3 regions of the uncultured Pseudoramibacter sp. genome follow, and region 3 is predicted to be linked to each of the others. Evidence: predicted binding sites of a transcription regulator. Region 3 holds the regulator's gene; each other region holds the start of a gene.
The links. The regulator HrcA, encoded in region 3, represses chaperone genes, less so after heat shock. The targets are predictions, from matches to a motif close to TGTTAGCACTCNNNNNNNNNGAGTGCTAACA.
Positions count from the first base shown of each region.

Region 1: groES (co-chaperone GroES) is a predicted target of HrcA. The motif match lies at 2,014-2,044, and genes of this name have one in related genera.
Region 2: QZX60_RS06795 (Hsp20/alpha crystallin family protein) is a predicted target of HrcA. The motif match lies at 2,871-2,901, and genes of this name have one in related genera.

Region 1 covers NZ_CAIFFF010000003.1:45,390-50,854, forward strand. Annotated here, with positions in the region: gene tsaB (tRNA (adenosine(37)-N6)-threonylcarbamoyltransferase complex dimerization subunit type 1 TsaB) at 1-425, shown strand, start outside; gene rimI (ribosomal protein S18-alanine N-acetyltransferase) at 418-933, shown strand; gene tsaD (tRNA (adenosine(37)-N6)-threonylcarbamoyltransferase complex transferase subunit TsaD) at 914-1,939, shown strand; gene groES (co-chaperone GroES) at 2,078-2,365, shown strand; gene groL (chaperonin GroEL) at 2,400-4,025, shown strand; gene QZX60_RS02660 (CoA pyrophosphatase) at 4,156-4,809, shown strand; gene QZX60_RS02665 (MBL fold metallo-hydrolase) at 4,832-5,465, shown strand, end outside.
Region 2 covers NZ_CAIFFF010000010.1:47,320-52,784, forward strand. Annotated here, with positions in the region: gene QZX60_RS06780 (alanine--tRNA ligase-related protein) at 1-955, opposite strand, end outside; gene QZX60_RS06785 (PaaI family thioesterase) at 1,103-1,525, shown strand; gene QZX60_RS06790 (Hsp20/alpha crystallin family protein) at 1,739-2,170, opposite strand; gene QZX60_RS06795 (Hsp20/alpha crystallin family protein) at 2,317-2,745, opposite strand; gene QZX60_RS06800 (HD domain-containing protein) at 3,113-3,625, shown strand; gene rd (rubredoxin) at 3,693-3,854, shown strand; gene QZX60_RS06810 (hypothetical protein) at 3,885-4,388, shown strand; gene QZX60_RS06815 (exonuclease SbcCD subunit D) at 4,443-5,465, shown strand, end outside.
Region 3 covers NZ_CAIFFF010000004.1:50,681-56,145, forward strand. Annotated here, with positions in the region: gene QZX60_RS03545 (flavodoxin family protein) at 1-239, shown strand, start outside; gene QZX60_RS03550 (ABC transporter substrate-binding protein) at 311-1,132, opposite strand; gene hemW (radical SAM family heme chaperone HemW) at 1,274-2,440, shown strand; gene hrcA (heat-inducible transcriptional repressor HrcA) at 2,601-3,650, shown strand; gene grpE (nucleotide exchange factor GrpE) at 3,676-4,284, shown strand; gene dnaK (molecular chaperone DnaK) at 4,329-5,465, shown strand, end outside.

The DNA.
Region 1 (5,465 bases), on a different contig from region 3:
TCTGCGTCACAGACGCAGCGATCTGCCCGACTGTCGACGCCCAGCGCGGACAGGTTTACGCTGCACTCTATCAATCCGACCGAGATGCGGCAGCGCTTAATCTTAAAAACACAATGGCCGAAGGGGTGTACGACGTCGACGCGCTGTGCGAAAAATTGAACGCGTTAAACGCACCGGTGATCATTTTAGGTGACGGGCTTAAAAAACACGGCAGCAAGCTTTTGGCGGCTGTACCGAAGGCCCGGACCGCGCCGGCTTTTCTTTCGATGAACCGCGCGTCGTCAGCAGCAGCCGTCGGACTTAAGAAAATACAACAGGGCCAAACGGTGGACTGTTTTCAAGCAGGGTTGAACTACTTGAGAAAATCCTCGGCCGAAGAACAGCGGGAAAAGAAACTGGCCCAGGAAGCGCAGCACCATGAGTAACGTCTGGCGGCCCTACGATTTCAGGCTGATGGAAAAAAGCGATCTCACACAGGTCATGGCCGTGGATTGGCGGTCGGGCTTGATCCCTTGGCCGGAGCATTCGTTTTTAGAGGAGCTCGAAAATATTCTGGCCGAATATCTGGTTCTCGTTCAGAACGATTCCGAGAATCACGAGACCGCGGTAGTCGGGTTTGCCGGGCAGTGGTTTGTGGCCGGCGAGGCGCAGTTGATGAAAATCGCCATTGATCCGGATTTCCAAGGAAACGGTCTTGGACGCAGGCTTCTTAAAGAAATCATCGCGCGCGCGCGGCTTCACGACTGCCAGAGCATGACCCTGGAGGTCCGGACGGACAACGAGCCCGCGCTAAAGCTTTACCAGAGCTTTGGATTTGAGATCCTGGGCAAACGCGATCATTATTATCCCAACGGGTCAGACGCGTATGTGATGGATTTGGTTTTCCCAGACGATCAAGGAGACAGAACAAAACATGAAGATATTATCGATTGAATCCTCTTGTGATGAAACGGCGGCGGCGATTATCGAGGACGGCCGCCGAATCCTGGCCAATCAGGTTTATACCCAGATTGCCATCCACAGAAAGTACGGCGGCGTCGTGCCGGAAATCGCCTCACGCAATCACGTGATGAAAATGCCCTTTGTGATTCAGGACGCACTGGACGAAGCGCAGCTCACCTTTGACGATCTCGACGCGGTCGCGGTGACGAAAGGGCCGGGGCTTGTCGGCGCGCTGCTCGTCGGCGTGTCGACAGCGAAGGCGCTGGCCTACGCTCTCGACAAGCCGTTAATCGGCGTCAACCACATCGAGGGGCACATTGCAGCTAATTATCTAGCTTTTCCAGAACTGGAACCGCCGTTTTTGGCATTGGTGGTCTCTGGCGGCCACACCAATCTGGTCATTGTCAAGGATTACGGCACCAATATCATTTTGGGCCGGACCCGCGATGACGCCGCGGGAGAAGCCTTTGACAAGGTGGCACGGGTGCTGGGCTATCCCTATCCCGGAGGGCCGGCGGTCGATCAGGCCGCGCAGGCCGGCGACCCGCAGGCGATCGATTTCCCGCGGGTGATGCTCGAAAAGGACAGCTACGATTTCAGCTTCTCCGGCCTTAAATCGGCGGTGCTCAACGAATTGAACCACCGAAAAATGAAGCACATTCCGTACAAAAGGGAAGACGTCGCGGCGTCCTTCCAAGCCGCGGTTTTAGATGTGTTGACCGAAAAAACGATTCGCTGTGCTGAAGCTTACGGCCTGAAGAAAATCGTGGTTGCCGGCGGGGTGTCGGCCAACAAGGGGCTGCGCGCCAGTATGGACGCCGCCGCGAAGCAGCACGGCTGGCAGCTGTATTATCCGCCGTTGTCGCTCTGTACCGACAACGCCGCGATGATCGGTGCCAGAGCCTATTACGATTTCAAGCTCGGCCGAACCAGCGGCTGGGATTTAAACGCGGTCCCGGGATTGGAGCTGCCAGGGATCGATCGTGATAGGGTATAAAACTTAAATAAATAATAAATTTAAAAAATCTTCCCAAAAAGTATTGCAAAAAGCAGGAGCATCGTTTAATATAATGTCAGCACTCAGAGATAACGAGTGCTAATAAAAACAGAAAAAAACTTTTGGGAGGCTTTAGCAATGAAATTAAAACCATTAGGTGACAAAATTGTTATAAAAGTAAAAGAAGAAGAAAAGAAAACAACGGGCGGCATCGTCCTTCCTGATTCCGCAAAAGAAAAACCGCAGCAGGGTGAAGTTGTTGCTGTGGGTTCCGGCGAAATGATTGACGGCAAGAAAGTACCGCTGGATGTCAAAGTCGGCGACGAAGTTATTTATTCTAAATATTCCGGCTCAGAAATCAAAATGGATGACGAAAAATATCTGATTGTCAAACAGAACGATATTTTGGCAATTGTAGAAGAATAATTGAGACAGACAGAGACAAAAGGAGGTCTATCAAATGGCTAAAGATGTAAAATACGGAGAAGCCGCAAGAGAATCATTGCTCAGCGGTGTCGATCAGTTAGCAAACGCAGTTAAAGTGACATTAGGGCCGAAGGGCAGAAACGTCCTTCTGGCAAAATCATACGGCGCACCGAACATCACCAATGACGGTGTGACCATCGCAAAGGAAATCGAATTAAAAGACCCATTTGAAAATATGGGCGCACAACTGGTTAAGGAAGTCGCAACCAAGACCAACGACGTCGCAGGGGACGGCACCACAACCGCAACACTGCTGGCACAGGCCATTACCCACGAAGGCAACCGCAACGTCGTTGCCGGCGCTAACCCAATGGTCCTGAGAAAAGGGATGGAAAAAGCGGTTGACGCTGTTGTCGAAGGCTTGAAGGAAATCTCTCAGCCAGTTAAATCTGACAAATCCAAGGAACAGGTTGCTTCCATTTCTGCAGCAGATCCGCAGATCGGCAAACTGATCGCAGAAGCCATGGCTAAGGTCGGTGACGACGGCGTCATCACCGTTGAAGAAGGCAAGGGCATGGGCACCGAACTCGACTTCACCGAAGGGATGCAGTTTGACAGAGGCTATGTCTCAGGCTATATGGCAACCGATACAGAAAAAATGGTTGCTGAACTCGACAACCCGTACATTTTGATCACTGACCAGAAGATTTCCAACATTCAGGAAATTCTCCCTGTGCTCGAACAGATCGCACAGCAGGGTGCAAAATTATTAATCATTGCTGAAGATGTCGAAGGCGAAGCCTTAACCACATTGGTTCTGAACAAACTCCGTGGCACCCTGAACACTGTTGCTGTGAAAGCACCGGGCTTTGGCGACAGAAGAAAGGCCATGCTTCAGGATATCGCTATTTTGACCGGCGGCCAGGTCATTTCCAAGGAAATTGGCTTGGAACTCAAAGACACGACTCTGGAACAGTTAGGCCGTGCACGTCAGGTTAAAGTTGACAAGGAAAACACCATCATCGTCGACGGTCAGGGCGCAAAGGAAGACGTGGACGAACGTGTTGCCCAGATCAAGGCTCAGATTCCGGAAACCGATTCCGATTACGACCGTGAAAAACTTCAGGAACGTTTGGCGAAGCTATCTGGTGGTGTCGCTGTGATCCAGGTCGGCGCTGCAACAGAAGTCGAAATGAAGGAAATCAAATACCGTATCGAAGACGCGTTGAACGCCACACGTGCAGCTGTTGAAGAAGGGATCGTCCCAGGCGGCGGTACTGCACTGCTGAACACTACAGATAAAGTGGACGCTCTGATCGAAACACTGGACGGCGACGAAAAGGTCGGCGCGCAGATCATTAGAAGAGCCATTGAAGAACCGGCACGTCAGATCGCTGAAAATGCTGGTGTCGAAGGCTCTGTCATTGTCAACGAATTGTCCAAGAAAGACAAGGGTATTGGCTACGACGCACTTCACGGCAAATACGTCAACATGGTTGACGAAGGGATCATCGACCCGACGAAGGTCACCCGTACCGCGATCCAGAACGCAGCTTCCATCACCGCGATGCTGCTGACCACAGAAGTGGCTGTCGCAGATCATCCGGAAGAAAAGAGCGACGCACCGGCTATGCCAGCTGGCGGCGCACCGATGATGTAAGCCCTGCAAAAATGCAGAACTGAAAAAGAGAGAAGACAAAAATCTATCACCCCCGAATATCATATCCCCTTTGATATTCGGGGGTTTTTCTTTATAATAATAAGAAAAGAGATGCTTTTGGGAGAGACTTATGCAGCAAGACAAAATGATTGAAGCCATGCGGCAGCGCTGGGGCGAACGGACGCCTGGCTATCTGCCGCGGCTAAAAGGGAAAAGCAAGGCGGTGCTCATTCCGCTGATTCAGACTGAGAAAGGACTCGAGGTCGTCTACGAAATTCGGGCGACGACGCTGAGAACCCAACCGGGCGAGGTGAGCTTTCCTGGCGGCGGCATTGAAGCTGGCGAGACGCCGGAGCAGGCAGCGGTGCGCGAAACCTGCGAGGAGCTGCTGATGACGCCGGAAAATGTCGAAATTTTGGCGCCGATGGACGGGGAAAACGCCCCGACCGGTGCGCCCCTCTGGCCCTTTGTCGGCAAGCTCAGCCATTACAAGGGAACCTGTTCCAAGGACGAGGTCGGCGAAATTTTCACCGTGCCGCTGAGCTGGCTGCTTGAACAAGAGCCAGAAATGCACATGACGACACTGGTGACCCAGCCGGATCCCGGGTTTCCCTACGAGCTGATCCCGAGAGGGGAGCACTACAGCTTTAGAAAGAAAAAACACCCGATTTATTTTTACCAGTATCAAATCGCTCAGGATCGGGACCCGATCGTCATCTGGGGCTTAACGGCGCAGGTGACTTGGTCCTGGATTCAAAAACTGAAAAAAGAGATTATCGCGTAATCGCGAGCAGAGGAGGAATAATATGAAATTAACAATTTTAGGCAACAATGGTGCGTATCCGCGGGCGAACGGTGCCTGCTCCGGCTATCTTTTGGAAAACGATCAGGCCAAGGTGATCATGGATTTGGGGGCCGGCACTTTGAGCAACCTGATGGCTATCGACGACGCGTCTGATCTCGACGCGATTCTGCTTTCCCACCTGCACTGGGATCACATTTCCGATTTATTTGTACTGCAGTATCTCTTGGAAAAACGGGATCAGGTGGTGCCGGTTTACCTTCCGGAATCGCCGGCCAATATTTACCAAATGATCGCTGACATCAAGAGCTTTGACGTCCATCCGATCCACGACGGCGACGAAGTGACGATCAAAAATATGACATTCACCTTTAAAAAGATGCGCCACCCTGTCGAAGACTACGCGATTAAAGCGGTCGACGACAACGGCAAGGCCTGTCTTTACACCGGCGATACCGGCATTTGCGACGCCCTGACCGATTTCGTCGAAGGGGTGCACACAATGCTCTGCGACTGCACCTATGTGGACAACCCGGATGAAAACAAGCACTTGTCGGCGGGGCAGGCGGCTGAAATCGCGGAAAAGGCCGGCGTGCGCCATTTGATCCTGACCCACTTCAACCCAGAACTCAATCCGC
Region 2 (5,465 bases), on a different contig from region 3:
GCTTTTCGTCGAGCAGCTGTGTCGCGAAATGGCGCATGGTGTTGCGGTCCATCCCTTTTTCAAACAGCAGGACCAGCTTTTCGCCGTCGGCAATGCGTTCCGCCTGATTTTCCAGCGAAACTGCCATCCAGTGGTGCACCTGCATCTCCATCTCATCGGCATGGTTCAGCAATTTTTTAACGGCGGCCGCGGTCGACGTCATCGGCGCGCTGAGCAGATGCGAGATGGCTTCATTTTCGCGGTAAATCCCTTCCGTATAGGCCAGGGCACGGGCACCGGCGAGCATGTCGATGCGCACGCCCCCGCGATGGGCCGACAGCGACAACAGCTTGATCATTCCGATTTCGCCGGTACGCTTGACCTGCGTCCCGCAGCACGCGCACTGATCCACGCCGTCGATGGTCACCAATCTGACCCGCCCATTCAGTTCTTTTTTCGAGCGGTAAGGCAGATCCTGAAGTTCCGCCGCGTCCGGGAACCAGCACCTCACGTCCACATTGCGGTAAACGGCCGCGTTGGCTTCGCGTTCGATCTGCATCACGTCCGGCCAGGTCATTTCTCCGTCGAAATCAATCTGAATAACGTCTCCCATGTGAAAGCCGACGTTTTCGTAGCCAAATTTCTTGTGGACCAGCCCCGAAACGATGTGTTCACCCGTATGGGACTGCATGTTCTCGAACCGCCACTGCCAGTCCAGCTTACCGTGAACCGACGTTCCCGGTGCGATCGCTTTTTCACAAAGGTGAACCACCTGACCGTCAATTCTCTGAGTGTCCATCACGGCAATGTCATTCAGCCTGCCCCGATCGCCCGGCTGTCCGCCGCCTTCCGGGTAAAACGCCGTGTCATCGAGAACGACGTGCCAGCCGCCCTTTCCCTTTTCACACGTGACGACTTCCGCGTCAAAGGTCTTTCTGTACGGTTCGCGGTAAAACAATTCTTCAAATTCTTCCATGTCAAAGCCCTCCGTTCGTCTTGATATGAGATTAGTATAACCTAAACCGATAAGGGTGATGTGATGAATTTGGTGGTAGCTTGAAGTTACAGCGCACTTTTTTGATATAATGAAAATAATAAAAGCTATTTTAAAGGACAACCCAAAATGAAAAATACACTCAACTCAGAAGAAAAGGCCCTGCTCTTTGCCGAAACGAAAGAACGTTTCGCCAAAGACCGCTTCGCCACGAAAAAAACCGAATGTGCCCTGTTAGACGTCGCGCCGGGATACGCCAAATGCGGCATGCCGATCACCGAAGACCACCGCAACGGCCTCGGCATGGTCATGGGCGGCGCAATTTTCACATTGGCGGATTTCACCTTCGCCATCGCTTCCAACACCGGCCAGCCGGATACGGTTTCCCTCGACGCCCACATCACTTACCTGAACCCCTCTAAAGGGCACACCCTCTACGCGGAATCCGAATGCGTAAAGGCCGGGCGGCGCACCTGCTCCTTCTTGATCCACGTTACCGACGATCTCGGCACCAAAATCGCGGACGTCACAGTCAACGGCGTCCGCGTCTGAAAATCATTCTGAACATAAAAAAGGACGATGCCTGCGCATCGCCTTTTTGTGTTGTGATTAATTTTAAAGGAGTTAACGGCCCGCTGGGGGAGTGTGTGGATTGGCAGGCCGTTTAAGAATATTGAATGGATGTTAAAAAAGATTTGTGTCTAGAATGTTGTTCGTTAATTGAAAGGATATTATGGCTTACTGTTCAAGAATCGGTTCATAACCTTAATCGATTTGAATGAGCTTGGACGCTTCGATTTCTTCTTTGCCTTTCTTCGGAATCGTCAACGTCAGAATACCGTCTGTCATCTTCGCATTGATATCGTCTTTCTTGATGTCATCGCCGACATAGAAGCTTCTGCTGCAGCTGCCGCTGTAACGTTCACGTCTGACATAAGCGCCTTTTTCGTCCTTCTGGTCGCTGCTGTCTGCTTTTGTCGCAGTTACGGTCAATGTGCCGTTTTCAAATCTGACCGACACATCTTCTTTCTTGAAGCCCGGCAGTTCGATGTCAACGGTATAGGCATCGTCCGATTCCTTCACGTCAGTTTTCATCACGTTAGCCCGTGATGTGTTTCCATTGCCGAAAAACTTGCGGTCAAATGCTGTATCGAATAAACTATCAAATAAATTTTCTCCAAAAGTGCTTGGTAACATAATTTCCAACCTCCTGTTAATTGTCTAATTTCATTTATTTGGAAACACCCGCCGTTTTTCCGGCTGATGGATTTTTCTTAATGCCCATCCGGTCAAAGGACCGGATGGCTGAATACTTTGCCGAATTCAGGCTACCCGCTTAAGCGTTAGCCTTCAATCATGATCTGCTGTTCCTGATCGATCGCTTTCTGATCTTTCTTCGGAATGCTGATGGTTAATACCCCATCGTCCATTTTCGCTTTGATGTCATCCTTGTCGACGGCGTCGCCTACATAGAAGCTTCTGCTGCAGCTGCCTGCGTAGCGTTCACGTCTGACGTATTCGCCTTTGTCGTTCTTCTGATCGTCGACCTTTTTCGTTTCCGCTGAAATGATCAGGTTGCCGTTTTCCAGTTTCACGGTCACTTCATCTTTGCTGAAGCCCGGCAGATCCACTGCCAATTGATACCCATCATCAGATTCCTTGACGTCGGTTTTCATCATGTCGTGTCTTGCGGCATTTCTAAAGAAGCCTTGGTCAAATGCACTGTTCATAAATTCATCAAATAAGTTTTCTCCAAATACGCTTGGTAACATGATTCATAACCTCCTAATTTGAATTTGATGCTCAATCCTTCGGGTTGTCTCTCTCGGGGGATTCAGCTTCATGTCTTTGTCTTGGTGTCTCTCTTTCCTTTCGACAACTGTATTATAGTCCGATTTGTTAGCACTGTCAAGCGTTGAGTGCTAACAATTATTCGTTCTTTATTTTCTTTTAAGTTTTCTAATTTATTTGGCTGTCCCGAACTATTTATGTTGCAAGCTGCTGCGGTTTCTTTTCTTTAATATATTTAAAGATAATACCCGCATATAAGATAAGCTGATTTTATATAATTTTATAAAAGCGGGGCTGTCCGATTTATGGTATAATTTTTTTATATTTATACGAGAGAGGAACGTTTGTATGAATCATAAACTGACAGAAGTCATTCAAGCGGCCGTTGACATCGACGCGGGCGATCCGAAACGCATTCAGCATTTCTTAAAGGTCCAGTCCTTTGCGGATTACATTGCCAGCCGAGAAAATGTCCCTGCCGAGCCCGCCTTTCTGCTGGAAGTGGCTGCCATTCTGCACGACATCGGCATCCACACCTGTGAAGAAAAATACCACTCCACCGCCGGCCATTATCAAGAGCTTGAAGGGCCGCCGATCGCGCGCCGCATTTTAGATGAAATCGGCGGCTTCACCGAAGCGCAGATCGAACGGGTGCTGTTCTTAATCGGCCACCATCACACCTACGACCCCGAACAGGTCGACGGCATCGATTATCAAATTCTGATCGAATCGGATTTTCTCGTCAACCTCTACGAGGATGGCGCCTCCGAAACGGCGATCGCCAATGCCCGTGAAAAAGTTTTCAAAACCAACACCGGCATTTCGCTGATCGAACGGATGTTTCTCGCCAAAAGCCATTAATTTTCTTGCAAGCGGCCAGTTTGTTCATTATAATATTAACCATGCAATACTTGAAAGGAGAATCCCTATGAAAAAATACGAATGCACCATTTGCGGTTATGTTTACGATCCTGAAAAGGGCGATCCGGATAATGGCATTGCCCCGGGAACCGCATTTGAAGATCTGCCAGACGATTGGACATGCCCAGACTGCGGCGTTGGCAAAGACGATTTCGAAGTCGTCGAATAATTTCCTGTAATTTTCTAAAACGAGGAAAGCATGGCCATTAAAGCCCAGGAAAGAGTTCACAACAAGCAGATGTCCGGCAAGACCTCGCTCGTGATCTGCGTGATTCTCGTCGCCTACATCACCTTTTACTACGTGATGAGCAGAACCCATCCTGCAACTGCCCAGCGGTTCAGTTTGGTCACGACGATTGCCTTGGCTATTGCCCTGGTGCTTCTGCTTCGATTCGACAGCACGATGTACGACCTGCTGCTGACCCACGAACGTCTGGAAATCGAACGCCGCGTGACGGTTTTGTATCACAAGATCGTCGCGGAAATTCCGATTTCTCACATCATCGGACTGTGGCGCACCAGCCAGTTCAACGAAGACGGCCTCGTCACCGGCAAAACTTTCAAATACACCGTCTCCCCGAAGGAGCTCGACGATTTGAAGTTCTACACGCTGCTGTACAACCGCGACGGCGAAACCTGCCGCGTTGATTTTCAATGCAGTGACAGCTTTTACCGTTCACTGCGCCGTTTAATTTCAAAATAATTCAGATCCCATCCGTCTTTTCTGCGGATGGGTTTTTCTTTATCGGAGGACGAAATGAAAATACTGCATACCGGAGACTGGCACATCGGACGGGTTTTGGACCAGCATTCGCTGATCGACGACCAGCGCTGCGCACTCGAAGCCTTTCTCTCCATCGTCCACGATGTCCAGCCAGACGTCATTCTCATCGCCGGCGATCTGTACGACCGGGCCATCCCGCCCCGGGAAGCCCTCGAACTCGTCGATGAGATCCTCACCCACCTGATTCTCGACGACCACATCCCCGTCATCGTCATCGGCGGCAACCACGACGGGCGCAGCCGCCTCGATTACGGTTCGGCCATCCTCGCCCGCAAAGGCCTCTACTTCCGCGGTGCCTACGACCCGGAGGCCGGTCCCATCGAAATCACCGGGCAAGGCGACACCGTTCCCACAGCCTTTTGGGCCGTGCCCTTCATCAAGCCGGTCGAATACCACACCGCTGCCGAAACCGAAAGCATCCCAGACTACAACGGGATGTACGCCGACATCGTCGCCCATATCCGGCCGAGAATGAACCTGGGTCAGCCTAACGTGCTCATTTCCCACGGGCTGATTCTCTCCGCGCCGCCCACTGCCGACACCCTCGACGATTCGGTGCGCCCCATCGAAATCGGCGGGATTGCCTACGCCTCCTCCCATTTGTTTTCCGATTTTGATTACGTCGCCCTCGGCCACCTTCACCGCCCGCAGAAGGTCGGCAGCAACCGAATCCGCTACGCCGGATCGCTCCTTAAATATTCGTTTTCCGAGGTCAATCAGAAAAAATCTGCTGCGGTCGTCACCCTCGACCCGAACCGGCAGGCCCTTCCCGAGATCGAGCTCATTCCGATTCCGGCGAAGCGGGACCTGCGCATCATCTCCGGCCCCTTCGACGATTTGACAGGACTAGCCGCGTACACCCAGGAAAACCGCGACGACTACATCAAAGCCGTCCTCACCGACAAAATCCGCGTCACCAACCCGATGGACGGGCTGCGCGAGGTTTATCCCAACGTGCTGGAAATGACCTACGCCCACAGCCAGACCGTCGATGGC
Region 3 (5,465 bases):
TCGATCAGATGAACAAATATTACGGCCTCGCGAACATGTTCATCGTCTGCTCGAGTTATTGGAACGAGGTTCACGGCTTTACGCCCAAACACGTCGAAAAGGATGAAGAAGGGCTGCAGACCATGCGCAACCTTGGCCGAAATATGGCGTGGTTTTTAAAATCCGTCGAGGCCGCGAAAAAGGCTGGCGTCAAGGAACCTGAAATCGAAACCGGTCAATACACCCATTTTATTCGTTAAGCTGTTTAATAAATAATTTGCGGCATAAAAAAATCGCCTGTATCCTGAGGATGCGGGCGATTTTGCTTTGCTTAGTTAACGGTCTTGGTGACGTCGTCAATCTTCGCATTTGTTAAATCTTCGCCGAACCATTTCTTAGTCAGCTTGCCGAAGGTGCCGTCTTTCTTAATTTCGTCGAGGGCTTTGTTGATCTTGTCGCGCAGTTTTTTGTCGCTCTTGCGGCAGACAATGGCGATCGGTTCGTTGGAGAGTTCGTCAGAAGTGGTCTTGTAGACGTCTGGCTTCTGAGCGGTGTAGAAGTCTGCAACTGGTTTGTCGGTCATGATGTAGCTGATCTGGCCGCCCTGGAGAGCGGTAAACGCGTCGACCATCGAGTCGAATTCCTTCAGGTTCATCGTGTTGCCATCTTTTCTCAAGTTTTTCGCGGAGTCGTCAGCGGTGGTGCCGAGCTGAACACCAACCTTCTGGCCGTTGAGGTCTTCGGTCTTTGTAGCCGGGGTGACACTTGCTCTGGAGACGATGACGATCCCGTTGCCGAGGTAGGAATCGCTCATTGCGAAGGATTTCTGACGGGCAGTGGTGTTGCTGACACCGGAGATGATGCAGTCGTACTGGCCGGAATTCAAACCGTTGAAAATGCCGTCAAAGTCGGTGTCTTTATAGGAAGCCTTGACCTTGAGCTTCTTCGCGATGGCTTTACCCAAGTCGATATCGAAGCCAACGATCTTGTTGTCTTTGTTCTTGTATTCCATCGGGGTGTATTCAGCGTTTGTCCCGATCTTTAAAACGCCGTCCGACAGCGGGTCAGATTGTTTAGAGCCACAGCCGGCAGCCAGTCCTGCGACGCTTACGAGCGCAAGCGTTAATGCAAATGCGAGTATTTTCTTTTTCATGACAGAAAAAATCTCCTTCCTTAAGGAATTATTTATTTTATCTTTAATTATAAAGCAAGTTAAAATAAAATCAAGAGAATATTATAAAATTGCGAAAATAATGGATAAAAATACAAATTTTTACAGAAGAGGCGAAAAAATATGGATCACGCGCTGGAAATTTACATTCACATCCCGTTCTGCCGGTCAAAATGCCGGTACTGCGATTTCGTTTCCTGGCCGGAACATGATTTGAACCGCGTCAAACAGTATTTCGAGGCGCTCAAAAGAGAGATCGCGGCCTTTCCCTACAGCGGTGCGCTGCCCATTCGGTCGGTTTATTTCGGCGGCGGCACGCCGTCAGCGGTGCCGTCGTCCCTGCTTTCTGATACGATCGGCGCTTTAGAAGAAAAATTCGGCTTTGACTTTCAAAGGGCGGCCTTTGAGAAAACCATCGAGGTCAACCCGAAAACGGTGGACGAAAAAAAGCTTTACTATTATAGAAGGCTCGGCTTCAATCGGCTGTCAGTGGGCGTACAGAGCTTTAATGACGAGCTGCTCAAGACCATCGGCCGGCTGCACACCGCGGACGAAGCGGAAAAGACCCTCCGCGACGCGGCGGCCGCCGGCTATGACAACATCTCCGCCGATTTGATCTTCGGCCTGCCGGGGCAGACTCTCGAGGATGTGGACCAGACGATCGACAAGCTTTCCCATTTCGCACCGGTGCGCCACATTTCCTGCTACAGCTTAATCGTCGAGCCGGGAACCGTCTTTGAGAAATGGCAGCGCGAGGGCAGGCTGGCCCTGCCGGACGAGAGAACCGAGCGGGCGATGTATCACGATATTTGTGAACGCCTCGCGGAAAATGGCTTTGAACAGTACGAAATTTCCAATTTTGCCCGTCCGGGTTACTTAAGCCGCCACAATTCCGGGTATTGGGATTTAACCCCCTACGCCGGATTTGGCCTCGGCGCGGCGTCATTATTCTTGGAAAACAAAGCGCCAGGCGAAGACGGCGCCTTCCTAAGAAAGACGACGACAGCGGATTTTGACACGTATTTACAAAATCCGGCCGCCTGCGATGAAAAGCATCGGCTCTCTAAAAAAGAGGCCGAGGGCGATTACATGTTCTTGGGCCTTCGCAGAACAAAAGGCGTCGACGACAGGGATTTCCAGACGTTATTCGGCGAATCCATTGAAAACCGCTACGCTGGAGAAATACATTCCTTAATAGAAGAAGGTCTGCTCGAGCGGGAGGGTTCGCGAATCCGATTGACGACCCTTGGGCTGGACCTGGCTAACCAGGTGTTTATGGCCTTTGTCTGAGGGAATGGATATTGGACAAGAAGCATCAACTTAAAAACGTCTGAAAATTTTCAAAAAGTGAAAATTGAGACTGAATTGTTATTGACAATTTGAAAAGGCGGTGCTATATTATATTCAAGATATTAGCACTCAAATAAAAAGAGTGCTAATAAATAAGGTGGTGAGTATCATAAAGCCGAGAAAGAAAAAAATTCTAGAAGCCGTAATCAGAGATTACATCAACACGGCTGAACCGGTCGGCTCGAGAACATTGTCGAGACGGTACGATTTGGGCGTGAGTCCGGCGACGATTCGGAACGAAATGTCTGATTTGGAAGAAATGGGTTATCTGATGCAGCCACATACCTCATCCGGCAGAATTCCGACACAGAAGGCTTACCGCTATTATGTGGACGAAATCATGCAGTTCAAAAAGCTGGCTGAAACGATGCGCCGGGATATTCACCGGGGCTACCTGCAGGCGGGTCAGGAAATTGACACGGCGGTCAACCACACGGCCAACGTCCTGTCACAGCTGACCAATTACACGGCAGTGGTGCTGGCGCCTCGGGTGTCGCGTTTCAACTGCAAGCATCTGCAGATTGTGCCGCTGATTCGCAACCGTGTTCTGGTCGTCATGGTGACGATCGAAGGGATCGCGCGAAATCTGGAAGTGACCTTGTCCTCGGATGTGGACGACGCGATGGCACTCAGAATGTCCAACGTGCTCAACAGCATTCTCAAGAATGTGGCCTTTCAGGATTTCGGTACGGATCTCATCGACAAGATCGGCGATCTGAATCCGACGGAAAGACAGCTTCTCGACGAGTTGATTCCGATGATTCGGGATGCCCTTCTCGAATCGGAAACCAACGTGACGGCGAGCGGCTTCAAGAATCTGCTGAATTATCCGGAATTCAACAACATTGACAAGATCAAAAATCTCGTCGATGTCGTCGAAGCGAAGCCGCTGCTCGCGAAAGTGATGATCAACGGAGCTGAGCGGAAAGACGATAACAACAGTGTCATTCACGTGACCATTGGTGACGAAAATGACAATCAGCATTTGAAGGAATTTTCAATCATCACCTCGACCTACGAGCGAGAGGGTGTGCCGATGGGCGCGTTTGGCGTCATCGGACCGACGCGGATGAATTATTCGCAGGTTTCATCCATTCTCGACGCCATTCGGGATGAATTGAACGCCAACATTGTAAAATTGCTGAAATAGAACAATCAATATCAAAGGTGGAAATATGGCGGAAGAAAAAAACAAAACGCAGGCCGCAGCCGACGAACCGCAGCATCAAGAAGATGTAGCGGAAAAGGAAGCGGCGAAGCAGGAAGATCCAAAGGGCACTGACACAAAACAGGAAGCCGAAACGGATCAGCAGCCGGAAGAAGAAAAACCGGCAGAAAAGCAGGAAGCAAGTGACGCCAAAGTGGCAGCGCTGACGGATCAGCTGATGCGGCTCCAGGCTGACTTTTCCAATTACAAAAAGCGGACGAGCCGGGAAAAAGCTGAAATCGCCTCGTACACCACCGAAGAGCTCTTGAAGAAGCTGTTGCCGATTATCGACAATTTGGAAAGAGCCCTTGCGGCGAGCGAAAACGACGACGGCAGCGAAGAACTTGCGACCGGTATCAAAATGGTCTACAAGGAAATGATGAAGACCCTTCAGGACGAAGGACTTCAGGAAATCGAAGCGGAAGGCAAGCCCTTTGATCCGAAATATCACCACGGCGTCGCTATCGGAAATGAAGACGACGTGGACGACCAGATCGTTTTGGACGTTTTCCAAAAAGGGTATATGTACAAAGACAAGGTGATTCGGGCGGCAATGGTCCGGATCAATCAAAAATAAATCGTATTTAAATTTAGAAATGAGAAACTCAGGAGGAAAGAGTTATGAGTAAAGAAAAAATCATCGGTATCGACTTAGGTACTACGAATTCCTGTGTGGCTGTCCTCGAAGGCGGCGACCCGGTTGTCATTCCAAACGCTGAAGGCAGCCGGACAACCCCGTCAGTGGTTCAGATCAAAGACGGCGAACGTTTGGTCGGTCAGGTCGCAAAGCGCGGCGCCATCACCAACCCGGACGGCACCGTTTCCTCGATCAAGCGCCACATGGGTTCAGATTATAAAGTCACTATTGAAGGCAAATCCTACACTCCGCAGGAAATTTCAGCGATCATCCTGCAGAAACTGAAAGCTGACGCGGAAGCTTACCTCGGCGAAGAAGTGAAAAAAGCCGTCATCACCGTGCCGGCGTACTTCAACGACGCACAGCGTCAGGCAACAAAGGACGCAGGCCGTATCGCAGGCCTCGACGTTCAGAGAATCATCAACGAACCGACCGCTGCATCTCTGGCTTACGGCCTTGAAAAGGGCGAATCCCAGAAGATCATGGTCTTCGACTTGGGCGGCGGCACCTTCGATGTCTCCATCCTCGAACTCGGCGACGGCGTCTTCGAAGTTAAGGCGACAGCCGGGAACAACCACTTGGGCGGCGATGACTTCGACCAGAAGATCATCGATTGGATGGCTGACGAATTCCAGAAAGAAAACGGCGTCGACCTGAGACAGGACAAGATGGCCCTGCAGCGTTTGAAGGAAGCGGCTGAAAAGGCCAAGATCGAATTGTCCTCGATGCTGAAAACTGAAATCAACCTGCCGTTTATCACCGCAACGGCCGACGGTCCGAAGCACCTGCAGATGGATCTGACCCGTGCGAAATTCGATGAATTGACGAGAGACCTTGTCAACGCGACGAGAGGCCCAGTCAACCAGGCATTGTCTGACGCCGGCATCTCCGGCTCAGAACTCGGCCGTGTCCTGCTTGTCGGTGGTTCTTCAAGAATCCCGGCAGTTCAGGCGGCGGTTAAGGAAATCACCGGCAAAGAACCGGACAAGAGCATCAACCCGGACGAATGTGTTGCCGTTGGGGCAGCTATCCAGGGCGGCGTTTTGGCCGGCGAAGTCAACGACGTGCTGCTGCTCGACGTTACCCCGCTTTCACTGGGGATTGAAACCCTCGGCGGCGTG